DNA from 2 places in the Hansschlegelia sp. KR7-227 genome. Region 2 is predicted to be linked to the other one. Evidence: riboswitches for the same ligand, from Rfam matches in the RefSeq annotation. Region 2 holds a riboswitch; the other holds the start of a gene.
The links. Region 2 has a riboswitch for cobalamin ahead of ACO2RJ_RS05790 (CbtB domain-containing protein). Riboswitches for the same ligand answer to the same signal wherever they lie in the genome.
Positions count from the first base shown of each region.

Region 1: linked by a shared signal. The riboswitch ahead of ACO2RJ_RS02065 (TonB-dependent receptor plug domain-containing protein) and the one ahead of ACO2RJ_RS05790 (CbtB domain-containing protein) in region 2 are both predicted to bind cobalamin.

Region 1 covers NZ_JBMSEA010000001.1:453,628-462,818, forward strand. Annotated here, with positions in the region: gene ACO2RJ_RS02045 (ABC transporter ATP-binding protein) at 1-380, opposite strand, end outside; gene ACO2RJ_RS02050 (FecCD family ABC transporter permease) at 380-1,375, opposite strand; gene ACO2RJ_RS02055 (ABC transporter substrate-binding protein) at 1,372-2,211, opposite strand; gene ACO2RJ_RS02060 (DUF7676 family protein) at 2,204-2,800, opposite strand; gene ACO2RJ_RS02065 (TonB-dependent receptor plug domain-containing protein) at 2,860-4,815, opposite strand; cobalamin riboswitch at 5,010-5,209, opposite strand; gene nhaA (Na+/H+ antiporter NhaA) at 6,024-7,223, shown strand; gene ACO2RJ_RS02075 (alpha/beta hydrolase) at 7,432-8,382, shown strand; gene ACO2RJ_RS02080 (alpha/beta hydrolase) at 8,499-9,191, shown strand, end outside.
Region 2 covers NZ_JBMSEA010000001.1:1,232,125-1,241,315, reverse strand. Annotated here, with positions in the region: gene cobO (cob(I)yrinic acid a,c-diamide adenosyltransferase) at 1-103, opposite strand, end outside; gene cobN (cobaltochelatase subunit CobN) at 100-3,948, opposite strand; gene cobW (cobalamin biosynthesis protein CobW) at 3,980-5,020, opposite strand; gene cobU (bifunctional adenosylcobinamide kinase/adenosylcobinamide-phosphate guanylyltransferase) at 5,017-5,547, opposite strand; gene ACO2RJ_RS05795 (CbtA family protein) at 5,568-6,314, opposite strand; gene ACO2RJ_RS05790 (CbtB domain-containing protein) at 6,324-6,509, opposite strand; cobalamin riboswitch at 6,545-6,746, opposite strand; gene ACO2RJ_RS05785 (arginyltransferase) at 6,802-7,554, opposite strand; gene ACO2RJ_RS05780 (RDD family protein) at 7,645-8,142, opposite strand; gene ACO2RJ_RS05775 (TlpA family protein disulfide reductase) at 8,311-8,886, shown strand; gene ACO2RJ_RS05770 (transglutaminase-like domain-containing protein) at 8,883-9,191, shown strand, end outside.

The sequences.
Region 1 (9,191 bases), 780 kb from region 2:
TCGGCCGCCCGGATGGCGCGGTCCACCGCCGCGGCGTCACTGGGTAGGACAGCGCGACCAAAGCGACGATGCGGCAGGCGGCCGAGTGCGACGACATGGTCGGCACGGAGTGGCCAGTGCGCCTCCGAGGCCTGCTCGAGATAGGCGAGGCGCTTCGCGAGAGCGCGACGGCCGAGCACTGCGAGCGGACGGCCATCATAGACCACCTCGCCCTCGTCGGGCTCGCGCAAGCCCGCGAGAGCCCGGAACAACGTGGTCTTGCCGGCGCCGTTCGGGCCGATTAGGCCGACGAGCCGTCCGGGCCGCAGGGTCAGCGAGACCCGATCAACGCGTGGCGCTCCGCCGAGCCGAACGGTGAGGTTTTGGGCGGCGATCTCCATCACGCCTCACGCCTCAGCCGCCACAGCAGCGACAGAAAGAACGGCGCGCCGATGAGCGCGGTCACAACGCCGAGCTTCAACTCCGGACGCACTCCGACCAGCCGCACGCCGATGTCGGCGGCGAGAACCAGCGCCGCACCGCCGAGGCCGGAGATCAGCAGCAGCCGTCCGGGCCGTCCGCCGACAAGGGGACGTAGCAGATGCGGGACCACCAGCCCGACGAAGCCGATCGCTCCGGTCGCCGCGACCGATGCGCCGACGGCGAGCGCCGTCCCGACGATGAGCAGCAACCGCACGCGGCCCAGATCGAAGCCGAGGCTCGTCGCTGTGTCCTCGCCGAGCGTCAGTGCGTCGAGCGCCGGGCCGGAGGCGAGGATCATCAACCAGCCGAGGGCGAGCAGCGGCGCCGCGAGCAGGACGTGGTCCATGCTGCGGTCGGCAAGCGATCCCATCAGCCAGAACATCACCTCCATCGCTGCATAGGGGTTCGGCGAGAGATTGAGGGCGAGCGCGGTCAGCGCGCCCGCTAGGCTGTTGATCGCGACGCCCGCGAGGATCAGTGTCATGGTCGCTGAGCCGCGGCCGGCGAGCACGTAGAGCAGCGCGACCGCGAGGCCGGCTCCCAGAACGCCGCCGATCGGCAGCGCTAGCCCGAAGGTCCCCGAGAGGCCAGAGTAGAACGCCATCACCGTGCCGAAGGCGGCTGCGCCCGAGACCCCGATCACGCCCGAGTCGGCGAGAGGATTTCGCAGCAGCCCCTGCATCGCGGCGCCGGCCAGCCCAAGGCTGAACCCGACCAGCGCTCCCATGATGGCTCGCGGCAGCCTCAGCTCCACCAGCACCAGCGAGCCGAGTGAGGTTTTGCCGGCGGCAAGGTCGCCGAGCGCGCCTGGGAGGTCGACCGGCGCGTAACCGATCGCGACGGAAGCGACGAAGGCTGCCGTCAGCAGCGCCGCCAGCGCGCCGGCGAGCGCAGGGTAAGACGGGGCGGTCACCGACCGCCTCCAGCCGCGGCGTCGACCAGGATGTCGTAGGCGTCGGCGATGCTCGGCCCATAGCAGGTCCAGAGCTTCGGCGGGATCTTCACCACGCGCACCCGTTCGCCCAACTGCCCGAGGATTGGATGCTTCAGAATCTCGGTGGCGAGCGCGGGCGGCCCGGCGCGGTCGCCGTCGACGATCAGCAGGTCGACGCCCGCCAGTATGATCGTCTCCAGCGGCAGCTGACCGTAGTTGTCCAGCTTGAGTTCGGCGGCGACGTTCACGAGCCCTGCGCGTCGCATCAGCTCATCGCTGAGCGAGCCGGGACCCGCGGTGAAGCCGTTCGGGCGCAGGACCGCGGCCCGCAACTTCGGCTCGGGGGCGGTCGCCGGGCGCGCCAGCCGGCGATCCAGTTCTACGATCATCGCCTCGCCGCGGTCGGCATGGCCGATCGCGAACGCGAGCCGGCGGATCTCCGTTCTCACCTGGTCGAGCGTCCGCGGCGCGTCGGCGTCGACGACGGGCACGCCGATGCGCTTCAGCACCGAAACGGTCGCGCGCGCGGCGTAGCGACCGGCGAGAACCAGATCGGGCTGCGCCGCCACGACCTCCTCTGCGAGCCCGCGGTTCTGCGGCACGCTCTTCACGAGGTCCGCCACGTTCGATCCGGCCGAGACCGTCGACAGCCAAGTCACCGAGGCGATCTGCGAGGGATCGCCCAGCTGCGCCAGTAACTCGTCGGTGCAGAGGTTGATCGAGACCACGCGCGCCGGAGCCGCGACCGCTGCTGATTCACACCATGGGCCGACGAGCGTCAGCGCGAGGGCGACCGCGAGAAGGCGCTCAGCCATGGGCGAAACCACGCCCCTCCGCGTCGATCGCCTCGGGGTCGCGGCAGAGCCAGCGCTTCGAGATCGCCCGCCAAGTGGCGAGCCGCGAGAAGTCCGGCGTCGCTGAGAGGCTGTCGTCGTCCTCGATGAAGGGGTTGGCGAAGAAGATCGAGATCATGGGCTCGCCGGCCCCGTTCCACATCTCGAAGCCCCAAGTCACCGGCTTGCCGTCGCGCCCGCGACTGCGGAACAGCTGAGCCTTCGAGGGCTTGCGCCGGCGCGTCAGTTCGGGCGCGACGGGAAAACGCTCCGAGCCGCGGTTCTCGCCGATGCACAGGTGGAAGTGCCCGCCATGGCCGAACATGACGGTGAGGTAGCCGTCGAGGAGGCCGATCTTCTCGGGCGCGCCGGGGCAGCGCCACTCATAGGCCGCTCCCTCGATCAGCGGACCGAACCGGATGCCAGCCCAGTGGTTCTCGAACACGTCGCGCAGGAACGCCTCGAGCGTCGGCTCGTCGACGTTCAGCGCCCAGATCTCGCGCCTGACGGCGCCGTTGTCGTCCCGGATGATCTCGGTCGGCTCACGCCGCACGATTGTCTCTTCAGGCATAGCGCTACCCTGATCGTGGAGAGGGGCTGCCGCCGACGACAGGCCGGCGGCCGGCGTCGTCAGAACGAGACCTTGAGACCGCCATAGGCAGTGCGCCCGGGCGTGTTGTAGGTCAGGACCTCCTCGTAATTCTTGTCGAAGAGGTTCTCGACCCGCCCGTAGATCTCGGCGTTCTGGTGCAGCTTGTAGGACGCCGCGAGGCTGATCAGCGTGTAGGCCTTCAATGGAACGCTGGTCCGCGCGAAGGTCGCGGCGTCATAGGCGAGATCGCGCTGTCGGCCGTTGTAGATGACGCCGAGGTTGACGTTCGCCCTGTCATCGAGGAACGCGTAGTTGGCGTTGAAGCTCGCAATGTGCGTGGGTCGGCGCACGAGCGTCGCGCCGGTCGCGTCCTGGCCGTCCGTGAAGGTGTAGGCGCTGCGCAGCGTCAGCCCGTTGATCGGCTTCAGGGTCAAACCGAGTTCGACGCCGTCGATCTTCGACGTGCCGGCGAGGTTGATCGGCCGGTTCACAAAGCCGGTCGGGTCGCCCGGATCGGGGACCGTCTCGCTCGAGATCAGATCCCTCACGCGCTGCTGGAAGTAGGTCGCGTCGATGACGATCCGGTCGTCCCAGATCGGCTGGTCGACACCGACGTCCCAGCCTTCGCCGCGCTCGGGCTTGAGGTCGCTGTTGGGGACGTAATTGCCGGAGAAGCCGAACAGCTCGAAGGTCGTCGGGTTCTTGACGCCGGTGCCCCACGACCCCCTGATCTTGGTCTTCGTCTGGTCGAAGGTGTAGGCGCTCGCGAAGCGATAGGTCGTCGCCTCCTCGAAGCGGTCGTTGAAGTCCCGACGGACGCTGCCGGTGACGAACAACTTCTCGAAGAAACCGATCTGGTATTGGCCGACGAGCGCGGCGTTATCGATGTGCTTGCGGAGCGGGTTCGGGGCGTCGGCCGGGAACGGGAAGGCTGTGAAGCTCTTCACCGCGTCGCGTGTGTGGTCGGCGCCGAAGGTCAGCACATGGCTCGCCGGCAGCGCGCCCTGGGTCTCGAAGCGGACGTTGGTCTGGTAGTCGAACCGCGTCATCTCGCCGAGCGAGGCGTAGGTCTTGAGGTCCGTGCCGGCGAAGCTGCGGCGGTCCTGGTTCGTGTAGGACAGGCCGAGGATGTGGTCCCAGGCGCCGCCGAGCAGCGTCGCCTTGGCCTGCGCGCGGCCGAAGAACTGCTTGCCCTTCTCGGTGTCGCGATTATCGACCGCTGCCGCGAACGGATAGCCGTCCGACGTCGCGCCGAAGCCGTCGCGGTCGGCGTCGAACTCGGTGTAGCGGGCGACGCCCGTGAACTCGAGGGCCTCCGTCGGCCGCACCGAAACCTTCGCGAGCCCCGTTCCGCTCTTATAGCCGTCATGATCCAGCGAACGCGTCGGCACGACGGCGTCGAACCGGCTTGCGGTCGAGACGCCTCGGGTGCTGAAGCCCTGACCGGCGAACAGGAAATCGTAGGCCTCCGTTCCGCCTGACACCGAGGCCGTCCCGGTCATGGTCTTGAAGGAGCCGCCCTCGATGCTGGCGCGGAACCGGGGCGGTCCCGGCTCGCCCTTTCGCGTCACGATGTTGATCACGCCGCCGATCGCGTCCGAGCCGTAGAGCGCGCTCTGCGGTCCCCGCAGCACGTCGACGCGTTCGACTTCCAGGTTGAGGAGGTTGGCGAAATCGAACTCCCCGCTCGTGCCGGGATCGTTCACGCGGATGCCGTCGACGATGACGAGCGTCTGGTTCGCCTCCGATCCGCGGATCCGGACGGCGGTGGCGGCGCCGGCCGGTCCCGTGCGGTTCACCGCGACGCCGGGCAGTTCGCGCAGCACGTCGGAGACGACTCGGATCTGACGCTGCTCCAGCTCCTCTCCGGAGATGGAGGATATGGCGCTTCCGACAGCGGCCTGCGGGCCGTCGACGCGGTTCGCCGTGACGGAGAGTTCTTCGAGCTGCGTGACGTCGGCGTCGGGCGCGGTCTGCGCGTCGGCGTCGGTCATGAGGCAAGCGGACGCGACTGCGAGCGCGGTCAGGCGCGCGCACGTGCCCTGTGAGGGGAGAGAAAGGGTGGACATCGAAACCCCGAGCGGGACGAGTGGCACGTCACCGCGAACTCGAGGTCTTGCCGATCACGCGTGTCGCCACGCCCGACGGTTCGCCCACCATCGGTGCACCCCGCCCGACGCGTTCGCGTGTGACCACACGACTGACGGCAGGTCTCCTGGCTCGCGGGTCGCTGCGGCTCCATCGCCTTCCCAGACCGAAGTGGTCCAGTGGCTGATGACAGAGTCGCTCGCCGCTTACAGTAGCGGGGGCTGCCGCGGCATGAGGTCATGAGACCCGCACCGCGTTCCCTTTTGATCCCCGAGGGGAACCGTCGCGGCGGACGCTATGGCGAGAATGTGGCGGGAGTCAATCGATGACCGATCCGCGTCCCCGTGGACGGCGTCCGACCGTGATCACGTCATCACGTGGATCCAAGGACGCGCGACGTGGGCGACCAACAGAGAGCGAAGTCCACGGTCCCGAAAAGTATCGGACCTCTTCGTCATCTATTTTGACCCAAGAACTTGTAAGCAAGTGACATCCACAGACGTGGTTCAGCAATTCGAGAAAAGCTATTTTCGATGTAACTCAACCCGCCCTCGACCTGCACTCCCGTTAACTTGATGGCCGGGAAAACATAACTCCCATGATCGAAGACGCACCAGAATGGTAGTGATGCCCGCCTGCCGATCCGGACCAAGGGCGCGGGTCAGCTCGTTCTTCTGAATGAGCGGGCGCAGGGTCGACGGAACGACGATCCGCCTCCACCAGCTGTCGCCGCGCCGGATGAGGTAGGGTGTCCTTGCCAGAGGAAGCGCCACGAACCTGCGTCGTTTGTCTCGACGGTTTGTGGCAGGTGCTTGTGGCGATAACCCCTAGATCGTCAAGACATTTACGGTATCTTGGCGCGACGGTGAATGTGATTTAGTTCTCCCGCCGTCCGCACCAGGGTCTCAGGACGACGGCTCCCGCCGCGTCCGAATGCAAGGGCGATGCGATCGCGACCGGGCGCCGTCCGGCCCGTCGCGCAATCTGGCGCCGCACGCGACGGTGAGGGGGCACGTCCGCCCGACGATCCTTCTCCCCAACGTGATCTCGGCTCGAGTTGACCCCGCAGCGAGGAGCCTACCTATGCGGTCGCATCCTCCAACACCGAGCGCCCATGACCCTCGCCCCGCTGCGCCGTCCCATCTCCATGCTCCGCGCGTTCCTCGACGGGGGCGCCGCTGGCGGCCTCGTGCTCATGGCGGCCGCGGCCGCGGCGCTGGCAGTGGCGAACTCGCCGCTCGGGGGGGCCTACGAGGCGGCGCTGCACGCCTATGTCGGGCCCTTGAGCGTCGCGCACTGGATCAATGACGGCCTGATGGCGATCTTCTTCCTGCTCGTCGGACTGGAGATCAAGCGCGAGATGCTGGATGGTCAGCTCTCGACCTGGTCGCGCCGGATCCTGCCGGGCGTGGCCGCGCTCGGGGGCATGGTCGTCCCGGCGCTGATCTACGCCGCGCTCAACTGGGACAACCCGGCGACGCTGCGCGGCTGGGCGATTCCGGCCGCGACCGACATCGCCTTCGCGCTCGGCGTGCTGTCCCTGCTCGGCGACCGCGTTCCGACCTCGCTCAAGATCTTCCTGACCGCGCTCGCGATCATCGACGACCTCGGGGCCGTCATTATCATCGCGCTGTTCTACACAGCCGACCTCTCGACCTACGACCTTGCCGGCGCCGCCGCGGTCGTTGCCGCGCTGGTCGTCATGAACAAGCGCGGGGTCACCGCGCTCGCGCCCTACCTGCTGTTGGGCGCCCTGCTTTGGGTGCTGGTGCTGCGGTCGGGCGTGCACGCCACGCTCGCAGGCGTCGCGCTGGCCCTGGCGATCCCGTTGAAGCCGACGCCGGGCAAGATCGACGACATGGAGCAGTCGCCGCTCCACCGGCTCGAGCACGCCCTTCACGGCTTCGTGCCGTTCGTGGTGATCCCGATCTTCGGTTTCGCCAACGCGGGCGTGTCGTTCGCCGGCATGACCACCGACGCGCTCACCGATCGGCTGACTTTGGGGGTGGCGCTCGGGCTGCTGCTCGGCAAGCTGATCGGCGTGTTCGGCAGCGCGGCGCTCGTGATCAGGCTCGGCTACGCCTGCCTGCCGGCGCGCGCGAGCTGGTCGCAACTTCTCGGGGTGTCGATGCTGTGCGGCATCGGCTTCACCATGAGCCTGTTCATCGGCCTGCTCGCCTTCGCCTCCGACGTCGAGCTGCAGAACGAGGTGAAGGTCGGCATCCTGCTGGGCTCGCTGACTTCGGGCGTCGTCGGTTGGTTGATCCTGCGGGTCTCGAAGCCGGAGCCCGCCCTGAAGCCCTGGCCCGCATGAGCGCCCGCGGCCGCTTCGCCTCATGCTCCCTCACGCCGAACGGCGGCGCGCATGAAGGGATCGTGCGTCAGGCGACGTGCGGATCGCCCGGCCGCTTCGGTCCTCGACATGCGAGCGGTGAGGGCGATGCGCTCCCGCGCCGCGCCAAAGCGCGCGAAACGCGCTATGTCCGCCGAGATCGATCTCCCGCCGTCACCAAGGTCCGAACGTGCCGCGCTTCGCCCGACGCATTCTCGCCGGCTTGTGTCTCGCGCTCGCCGCGGCGGTCCCCGCCGGCGCTCAGGGCGCGGGCGTCGTCGAGCGCAACCAGACGGCGTTCAGTCCGGCGCTTGGCCGGCCGCTCGCGTACAATCTCTTTCGCCCGGCCGAGCCGCCGGCGGAGGGCGCGCGCTGGCCGGTGATCTATCTGCTCGAAGGCCGGCCGAGCGAGTCCGACTGGCTCGACCAGGGCTTCGTCTATGAGGTGATCGACCGCGCGGTCGCCGACGGCGTGATTCCGCCCTCGCTCGTGGTCATTCCCGTCGCGCCGTTCAGCTGGTACGTCGACAATGACGATCCCGGCGGGCAGGGCATGATGAAGACCGCGCTCACGCGCGATCTCGTCGCCGCGATCGACGCCCGCTTTCCCACCGCCGCCTGCCGGGAGGGACGGGCCGTCGGCGGGCTTTCGATGGGCGGCTACGGCGCCGTGACCTTCGCGCTCGCCGATCCCGGCCTCTATGTCGGCGCGATGAGCTTCGCCGGAGCGATCACGCCTCCGATCGAGGCCGGCGACCGCGCGCGGCTGGAGCGCGCGGACGCCTTCTATGACGGCGCGTTCGGGCGTCCGCTCGAGCGCGGCCGGTTCAACGCCTGGAACCCGTTCGTCCTGCTGAGATCGCTTCCGCGCAAGCCGGGGCCGAAGCCGGCGATCTTCCTCGCCATCGGCGATCGCGACCGCGGCGGGCTCCTGCAGAGCCTCACCCGCTTCCATGTGGACCTGTTGCGCGCGGGCGTCGACAGCACGCTGCGGATCGGGCCGGGCGTACATGACTGGGACACGTGGCGCCGGCAGCTCGCCGACGGCCTTGGCTGGCTGGGACCGCGGCTCGATCCCGGGTGCCGGCGCGACGTGGCCAACCGGCCGGGCGACGTTCCGAGCGAGTCTGCGAGCCCGTGACGTTTTCGCGCGGCGACGGATGCTGCGCCGCAGCGCTAGCCTGTCGGGATCGCGCCTGGGCGAGCTTCGCCGCGCTGTCGCGAACCGTCCCGGTCGCCGCAGAACGAGCGTCGCCCATGCGCTTCCGTCGTCTTGCGGCGCTCGCCGCGTCCGCAGTCCTTTGCTCGACCGCTCCCGTCCGGGCCGGCGGCATCGTCGAGCGCGGCCTCGCGGCGCCGAGCCCCGCCCTCGGTCATCCCATCCGCTACAACCTCTATCGGCCGGCGGAGGCGCCGCCCTCGGGGGCGCGCTGGCCGGTGCTCTATCTTCTGCATGGCGGAGGCCCCGGCGAGGCCGACTGGCTCGACGCGGGCAGGCTCGCGGAGACGATGGACGGCGCGATCGCCGCGGGCAAGTTGCCGCCGACTGTCGTCGTCATGCCCTACGCGGGTGACAGCTGGTACGTCGACAACCACGACCGCGGCGGCGCCGGCGCGATGGCGACCGCGCTGACGCGCGATCTCGTCGACGCCGTCGACGCGGCCTTGCCGACCGCCGACTGCCGCCAGGGCAGGGCGGTCGCGGGCCTGTCGACCGGAGGCTACGGCGCTCTGCTGTTCGCGTTCAGCCGGCCGCGGTCCTACGGCGCCGCGATCAGCCTGTCCGGCAGCATCGCCCCGCCGATCGCGCCGCATATGACCGCGCGGATGAGGCGGGCGCAGCGGCTTTACGACGGCGCGTTCGGAACGCCGTTCAAACCGGCCCGCTTCAACGCCTGGAATCTGTTTCTGAAGGCGCCGAGGCTCGGCCTCGGCGGAGCGCCCAAGCCC
Region 2 (9,191 bases):
GCAGGCCTTTTTCGGACTGCCGCTCGGCGACGATCTTGTCCTGATGCTCCTTGCGCTTCTTCATCTTCTCGGCGTAGCGGACGTCGTCGGTTCCGGTCGTCATTCAGCGGCCTCCCGTGTAAGCGCCGTGAGCAGGTCGTGGGCGCTGTTGCTCTTCGGGCGCCAGAACCCGCGACGCTCGGCGTCCAGGAACGCCTTCGCCATCGCGGCCAATCCGTGGGGATTGGCGTCGGCGATGAAGCCGCGGGTCTCGGCGTCTCCGAGATAGGCGTCGTAAAGGGCGTCGAACTGGTGGCTGCCGACGGCGTCCGTCGTGGCGGCGAAGCCGGACAGGTTGGTCACGGTCGCGAGCATCTCGGCCGCGCCCTTGTGGCCGTGCTCGCGCATCGCCGCGATCCATTTGGGGTTGGCGGCGCGCGCCCGCACGACGAGCGCGATCTCTTCCGACAGCGTGCGCACGACAGGCGTCTCCACGCGCGAGGTGTCGAGATGGTAGATCGCGGGCGCCGCGCCGGAGAGCTTTTCGACCGCCGCGGACAACCCGCCGGCGAACTCGTGGACGTCGTCGCTGTCGAGCAGGTCGTATTCGCGCGCGTCCTGGGTCTGCACCACGCCGTCGACGCCGCGCGCGAGGCGGTCGAGAACTGCGCGGGCGGGGGCGCCCTCGATCCCTTGCGCATAGGCGAAGCCGCTTGCGGCGAGATAGGCGTCGGCGAGTTCTTCGCGCGACTCCCACGCGCCTTCGGTCAGGAGGGGCGCGAGGCCGGTCCCATAGGCGCCCGGACGCGCGCCGAAGATCGAGCGCGAGATCCGGCCCGCGCCCAAATCCTCGCGAAGTCGTGCGGCGACCGGGTTGGCGTCGTTGTCCTCGTCGAGGCCTCCAATAAGCCGCGTCGCTTCGTCGATCAGGTCGATCTGGAACGGGAAGGCGTCCCGGAAGAAGCCGGAGATGCGAAACAGCACGTCCACGCGGGGGCGCTTCAGCTCGGAAAGCGACAGCGGCTCCAGCCCGACCACGCGGCTGGAGCCCGGCTCCCATTGCGGCGCGACGCCCATCAGCGCCAGCGCCTGGGCGATGTCGTCGCCGCCGGTGCGCATGTTGGCGGTGCCCCAGGCGGAGATCGCGAGCCTTCGCGGCCACTCTCCATGGTCCTGGAAATGGCGTCGGCAGAGCACGTCGGCCGCGGTGCGCCCTAGCCGCCACGCCGCTTCGGTGGGCGCGGAGCGGGGGTCGAGCGCAAAGAAGTTCCGGCCCGTCGGCAGCGCGTCGAGCCGCCCTCGGGTCGGGGCGCCGGACGGCCCGGGCGGCACGAATCGTCCGTCGAGCGCGGTGAGGAGGCCGGCGATCTCAGCGGCGCCTGAGGCGTCGACGCGCGGACCGATGACCGTCGCGATCTCCCGGAGAACGGCGCCGGCGCGTGAGGTCTCGATATCCGGCGCGTTCGTCGCGGGGCGGCCGGAGGCGGCCGAAGGGGCCGCATCCAAGACCAGCCGGAGCGCCAGCGCCTCGATCCGCTCAAGCGTATCGCCCGCCGTCCGCCAGGCGTCGGCGGACAGGGCCGCCAGCGCCTCCGGCTTCGGCCCGCGCCACGGCGCCGCGAAGTCCGCCGCCAGCGGGTCGAAGCCCTCCAGCCCGAGATCGGCCGCAAGCGCGCGCGTGAGAGAGGCGTCCTCCGGCCTGGGCCCCCGGGGACAGCGGGCGAGGGCGACGAGAAGTTCGGCCCGCTTCGCGCCGACAGGCGAACGGCCGAAGACATGCAGGCCATTGCGGACCTGGAGCTCCTTCACCTCGCAGAGGAACGCGTCGAGCTTGGTCAGCGCCTCGTCAGGATCGTCGGCGATCGAGAAGCCGCAATCCCTGTCGAGGCCGACATCGGCGGCGCAGGCCAGAATGTCCTTCGCGAGCGCCTTCGCGCGGCGGGGATCCAGCCCCTGCGCCTCCGCATATTCGTCGACGAGCGTCTCGACCTCGCGGAGCGCCGCCGAGTCTTCGGCTCGGGCGAGCGGCGGCGTCAGGTGGTCGATGATGACGGCGGCCGCCCGCCGTTTGGCGGCGGCGCCCTCGCCGGGGTCGTTGACGATGAAGGGATAGATGTGGGGCAGGGGGCCGAGCGCGATCTCGGGAAAACACGTCTCCGACAGCGCCAGCGCCTTGCCCGGCAGCCATTCGAGATTGCCGTGCTTGCCGACATGAACGATGGCATGGGCGCCGAAGATCTCCCGCAGCCAGACATAGAAGGCGAGGTGGCCGTGCGGCGGGGGCAGGTCGGGATCGTGATGCGCGGCCTTCGGGTCGACGTCGAAGCCGCGCGAGGGCTGGACCCCCAGGACGAGGTCGCCATAGCGACGGAGCGCGAGGCGGAAAGCGCCCGCGGCGGGATCGAAGGTCGGGTCGGAGGACGGATCGCCCCAGCGCGCGAGAATCCGTTCCCGCGGCCCCTCGGGAAGCCCGTCGAGAAAGCGCAGATAGGCGGCGAGGGGAAGCGTCGCCGGCGGGTGTGAAGGCTCGTCATGGTCCGGCGTGACCGGACCATCCATGCGCGGCGCGGAGCTCGACGCCCGACAGGGCCCCTCCGGGCGGGCCGCATGACGACGCGCGTCGCTCGGCGTCGTCGGGCCGCGCGAACGCTCCAGCGCGGCTGTCATCTGGCTGACGACGTCTGCGCCGGCCGTTGGCGCGCCGTCGGCGGCGTAGCCCGCCTCGCGCAGCGCGTCGAGGATGACCGCCGTGCTCGCCGGCGTGTCGAGGCCGACGCCGTTGGCGAGACGCGCGGCGCCGGTCGGGTAGTTGGCGAGGATCAGCGCCACCTTGCGGTCGGCCGGCGCCGTGCGTCGCAGCCGCGCCCAGTTGGCGGCGAGGTCGGCGACGAAGGCGATCCTGTCCGGAACCGGCTCGAACGACACCACCTCGGTCTCGGTCGCTGGGTCGAAACGGCCCGCGGTCTTGAAGGCGACGGCGCGGCTCATGATCCGGCCGTCGATCTCCGGCAGCGAGACGGCCATCGCGAGGTCGCGCGCCCCGAGGCCGCGCGGAGAGGCCTCCCACGTGGCGCGGTCCATGCCGGCGAACACCACCTGGAGCACCGGCGCGTCGGTGGAATCCAGAGGCGTCGCCGTCCACGCGGCGCCCGGCTTGGACACCGCGAAGGCGGTCGCGTTCAGCACGACGTCCGGCCGGACGGCGGCGAAGGTCTCCCGCACGAACGCCGCCGCCGCGGCGTCCTTCAGCGACGAGACGTAGATCGGTAGAGCGGCGACGCCGCGCTCCGTGAGCGCCGCGGCGAGGGCGTCTATGGGGGCGACGTCGCCGGCCTGAAACTGCGCGCGATAGAACACGATCGGCGCGACAGGCGCGCTTTCCGGCCAGAGCGCTCGAACCTCGTCGAGCGAAGGGGCGACGATCCCGGGCCAATAGAGACCGGCGGCGGGCACCGTCCGGGGCTCTTCGGCGATCGGGGAGCCGTCAAGCCAGCCGTGGCACGTCCGCAGCGCGGCGGCGAGGTTGTCGGGGCCGCCTTCGACGAGCGTCCGCCACAGCCGATCGACTTCGTCGAGCGGCGCCGTCGAGCGGGCGAGAAGGTCGGGGTCTGCGTTGCCGCAGCCGGGCATCACGGCGAGCGTCACGCCATGACGCTTCGCGATCCGCACGCTTTCCTCGACGCCATAGGGCCAGTAGGCCGCTCCGCCGAGCAGACGCAGGACCAGCAGCTTCGAACGCGCGACGGTTCGCTCGAGAAACAGGTCGACCGACATGTTGTGGCGCAGCTTCTGCAGGCTTGCGAGCCTGAGGCTCGGCGCGTCCGGTCCGAGGGCGGCCTGCGCGCGGGCGAGCCCGGCGATCTCCGTGTCGGCCGCGGAGACCACGACGATGTCGGCGGGGGACAGGTCGAGATCGACCGCCTCCGCGCCGTCGCCGATCGGCTGTCCCTGGGCCTTCAGGAGATGCATGCCAGTCCTTCCTTGGCGCTCCGAACGAACGCTAGCCCTTCAAGGCTGCGGAGATCGCGTCGCGCGCGATCCCGCGCTCTCCGATCACCACCAGACGGCCCAGCCGCGCCTCGCCGTCGCGCCACGGGCGGTCAAAATAGGTCTCGATCCGGGCCCCGACCGCCTGCACCACAAGGCGCGCCGACTTGCCGGCGACGGGCACGAAACCCTTCAGCCGCAGCACGTCGTGCGCGTCGAGCACCGCGCGGACGCGGGCCTCGAGTTCGGCGGCGTCGGCGACCTCCGGCGTGTCGGCGACGAAACTGTCGAAATCGTCATGGTCATGCTGCTCCTCGCCCTCCATCTCGTGGGTCGTGGGGCGCCCGTCGATCTTGTCCTCGACGCCGCTCTTCAGGCCGAGCAACACGTCCGCGGGCAGCGCGCCGTTGGCGGCCGACACGACCCTCACGCCTTCGCTCGCATGCTGGAGAATATCGGCCTTCACCGCCGCAATCTCCCCGTCGGCCATGAGGTCCGCCTTGTGCAACACCAGCAGGTCGGCCGAGCGCACCTGATCCTCGAACAGCTCTTCGATCGGGTCGTCGTGATCGACGTTCGGGTCCGCGGCGCGCTGGGCTGCCACCGCCGCTTCGTCATGAGCGAAGCGTCCGTCGCGCACGGCGGGCCCGTCGACGACCGTGACGACGCCGTCGACGGTGACGCGGGTCGCGATCTCGGGCCAGCGGAACGCCTTGACGAGCGGCTGCGGCAGCGCCAGGCCGGAGGTCTCGATCACGATGTGGTCCGGCTGGGGCGAGCGGGCGAGGATCTTCTCCATCGTCGGAATGAAGTCGTCGGCCACGGTGCAGCAGATGCATCCGTTTGCGAGCTCGACGATGTCGTCCTCCGAGCACGCCTCGCTCGCGCAGGCTCTCAGCACCTCGCCGTCGATGCCGACGTCGCCGAACTCGTTGACGATCAGCGCGATCCTGCGGCCTCCGGCGTTCTGCAGCAGATGCCGGACCAGCGTGGTCTTGCCCGCGCCGAGAAAGCCGGTGACGACGGTGGCGGGGATCTTGTGGGAGGCGGTCATTCCGAAGGCTCCTTCGGGAGCTTGAGGTCGAGGGGAAGGCCGGCGGCGACCAGCGTCACCCGGTCGGCGCGCGCGGCGACGAGCTGGTTCAGGCGGCCCTGATGGTCGCGAAAGGCGCGGGCGAGCGCATTGTCGGGGACGATGCCGGAGCCGACCTCGTTCGAGACGAGAATCACGTCCCCGGGCGCAAAGACGAGAAAGGACAGCAGGCCGTCTATCTCTTCGTCCACGTCGACGATCAGAGGGTCGGCCAGCACCAGAGCGCTGAGCCAGAGCGTAAGACAATCGACGAGCACGACCGTCTTAGGGCTGGATTCGTTCCACAGAGCGCCGACGAGCTGGCGCGACGCCTCGACCGTTCGCCAGCTTCCATCGCGCCGGGCGCGGTGATGCGCGATCCGATCTCGCATCTCATCATCCCGCGCTTCGGCCGTCGCGACATAGACCCGGTCGAGAGGAGAGGCCGCGACGAGGTCCTCTGCGAAGCGGCTCTTGCCGGAGCGCGCGCCGCCGAGGACCAACGTCACGCGTCCGGCGCGTGACGTCGTCACGCGTCCGAAAAGCGTCGGCGGAGGACGCCGGCGAGCGTTCCGAGCGCGGCCCAGAACACGAACCCGGTGACGATGACCGCCACGACGAAATTGTGCTCGAGGTCATGCGGGATGGCGGCGGGCTGCGGCGCGATCGGCGCGCCGACGACGTGGGGGGCCGCGATCAGCGCCACGCCGCCAAGCGCCGCCAGCGGGGAACGGCCATAGGCGATCAGGGCGAGGCCGATCGCGGTGGCGACCACGGTCGCCAGCCACCAGACCTGCCGATCGATCAACGGCGCGCCTTCCACGCCAGGCGCCTCGGGCGGGAGCCCCACGCTCGGCGCGAGCGTGAAGACGGCGAAGCCCGCGAGGCCCCACATCAGCCCTTCGCGCCAGGAGGTGAGGCCGCCCTTCAGTTCGCTCGCCGCGACGAGCAGGAGCGCAAAGCCCACTCCGCTCACGACGTTCGCGATCAGCGTCCAGCCGAAGCGCTCGACGCCGTCGGCGGGCTCCCAGGCGTTCGGGTCGTGATCATGCGCGGAGGCCGCAGCCTCGTCCTGCGCGACCGCGGCGGCGTGATCGTGATCGCCGGAGGCGGCATGATCATGCGGCGCCGCCGCCTTGGCGGCGTTCGCCTGTTCGACGATTTCGGCCTTGACGATGAGCGGCTGGACGCCGAACTGCTGGAGGACGGTCAGCAGTAGGCCCGCGGCGAGCCCGACCAGCGCCGCTACGAAGACGATGTTCCGGAACAGATGCATGGCGTCCCCTCAGTGGCAGGGGAAGCCGATGGCGTGCCGCTGGTCGTGCGCCGCGTTGTGCACGGCGGAGATCCCGAGGAAGCCGGTTCCGTAGATCAGCAGCACGCCGAACATCAGCGCGAAGGCGATCGGAAGCGCGCGCTGCGGCGCGAGCGCGACGGCGGAGGAGCGGGTCTGCGAGGCTGCGGTCGACATTCGATCTTGCCTTTCATGCCCTCCCACCGAGGGCGCCAGCGGGATCGCTTGCGGCAGGTTTCCTGGCTCGCGGGTCGGGGCGGACGCATCGGCCTTCCCAGGGCTTGGCCCCAGTGGCGTGAGGATCGATGCGCCGCTCGCCGCTTACAGTTGCGGGGGCAGCTCCGGATTCGAGACGAGAAGCCTCCCACCGGATTCCCTTTTGTCCCCGAAGGGACCGAAGCGAAGTCTCGGAGCCATAGCAGATGGAGCGTGCGCCCACAACGCGGCGCCGGCTGGGACTAAAGCCGCTCTAGGCGCCCTCGCGCAGGGCCCAGCCGGCGGGACCCAGCATCTCCTGCGGCTGGAAACGGCGCTTGTAGTCCATCTTGGACGAGCCATCGACCCAGTAGCCGAGGTAGAGATAGGCGAGCCCGAGCTCCCGCGCCCGCTCGACATGGTCGAGGATGACAAAGGTTCCGAGGCCGCGCGCCCGCTCTTCCGGATCATAGAAGGAATAGACGAGCGAAAGGCCGTCCGACAGCCGATCGACCAGCGCCACGGCGCGCACGGGACCGACGCCGCGGCCCGTGACGGCGGTCTCCGCGCCGCGTCGGCGATACTCCACGAGGCCGGTGCGGACATGGCTGTCCTCGACCATCGTGGCGTAGTCGAGCACGGTCATGTCGACCATTCCCCCGTCGGAATGGCGATCGTCGAGATAGGCGCGAAACAGCGAATACTGCTCCGAGGTCGGCGTCGGACCGAGCTCCGCGCGAACGAGATCGCGGTTCAGCGCGCGGTTCCGCCGGAACGCCTTGGTCCACTGGAAATCGGCGACCCGCACCCGCACCGAAACGCAGGCCCGGCAATTCTCGCAGGCCGGGCGGTAGGCGATGGTCTGGCTCCGGCGGAAGCCGCCGTGGGTGAGCAGATCGTTCAGCGTCGCCGCGTGCTCGCCGACCAGATGCGTGAACACCTTCCGCTCGAACTGGCCCTTCAGGTAAGGGCAGGGCGATGGCGCGGTCAGGTAGAATTGCGGCGTGTCGCGCGAATGTGCGGTCAAGGGTCGTTTCCGCAGCGAGCGTCGCGGTCCCGGCGCGACTCCGCTTCGAACGTCAGGATATCAGGCGCCGCTTGGCCGGCAAGCGGCTCGTCAGCGGCGGGATTCGAGAAGTCCGCGGTCCATGAACAGCACCCCGAGCGCGATGTCGTGCAGGAGCTGCTTGCGCCGCGAGAACAGACCGACCAGCAGGATGAACGGCGTCAGGAACGTGACCGTCGCATAAAGCAGCACGACATGCGCCCCGGCGACGAAGAAGCCCGGCATCGAGCCGTCCCAGCGCCGCGCCGTGAGGCCGGTCATGCGCATGCCCCAGGTGGCGGCGCGGTCTCCGCCGAGCGTCGCGCCGGAATAGAGGATGGCGACGGCCGGGAACACCATTCCATACAGCAGCCACGCAAGCCCGAGGGTAAAGACCCCGAGAAAAAAGATCACCACGCTTGCGACGAAGGTGAGCGTCAGCACGATCCCGAAGTCCACGCAGAAAGCGAGCACGCGCCGGCTGAGCGCGCCCTCATAGAGCCGCGGATCGGCCAGCGGGTCGACATACCCGCCGGACTGGTCGACGTAGAGCGGGGCGGTGGTCGTCATTTCGGGCGAAACCTCCGGAGGATCGGCTGCGGCGTTCCCGCAATGAGGGATTTGGGGCCGGCGCCGCGGGATCGCAAGCGTCCGTGATGTGCGGCTCTCCGCGCTCCACTTGACCGCGTAATGCGGGGGGACCATCGTCGGGGCCTGAGACCATGGAGCATCTGCCGCGTGCCGGCGATCGCAGACCCACCGATTGCGCCCTCCGCTCGCCGCGCGACGCCCAGCGCCGCTGGAATCCTTGCGCTCGTTCTGGCGGGATCGCCGACCGGCGCGACGGAGTTCGCGGCCTTCGCGGACGCCGGGCAGGCGCCGGCCCCGGTCGATACGGTCGATCTCGACGGTCGGCCGTTCTCGATCGGCGGCGAGCCTTCGCGTCCAACTCTCATTCATTTCTTCGCCAGCTGGTGCGAGCCCTGCGAGGAGGAGCTCCCGGCCCTCATGCGCTACGCCGAGGCGGAAGGCGAGCGTGTCCGCCTGATCGGCGTCGCCGTCGGGGAGCCTGCATCGCGCGCGAAGACCTTCGTCGCCCGTTTAGGCCTTCCCGACCCGATCGCTCACGATCCGGAGCAGGCCGTCGCGCGCGCCTTCGGCGTGCGGGGATTGCCCGCCACCGCAGTGCTGACGCCCTCCGGCGGGCGCCTCTTGCGGGCTGCGGGGCCCGTCGACTGGGCGTATCCCCGCACCTCTGAAACGCTCCACGCTCTTTCGATCCAGCTCCAAGAACACAAGGGAGAATCCCGATGATCCATCGTCGCAGCCTTCTGAAATGCGGCGCGGGCGCGCTCGCCGCCGCCGCCGCTGTCATGCGCACCGGCGGCGTCAGCGCCGGCGAAACGCCCGCCTTCGCGCCGCAGCCCGGCCCCTGGCGGTCGTTCGAGATCCGGACACGGGTCGAGCTTCCGACCAGCAAGGGCGCGGCGCGCGCCTGGGTGCCGACGCCGAGCTTCGCGGCCGACGAGTGGACCCGGCCGGGCGAGACGCGCTTCACCGGCAACGCCGACGCGTCGGATCGGATCGACGGACCTGTCGGGATGGTGGTCGCCGAGTGG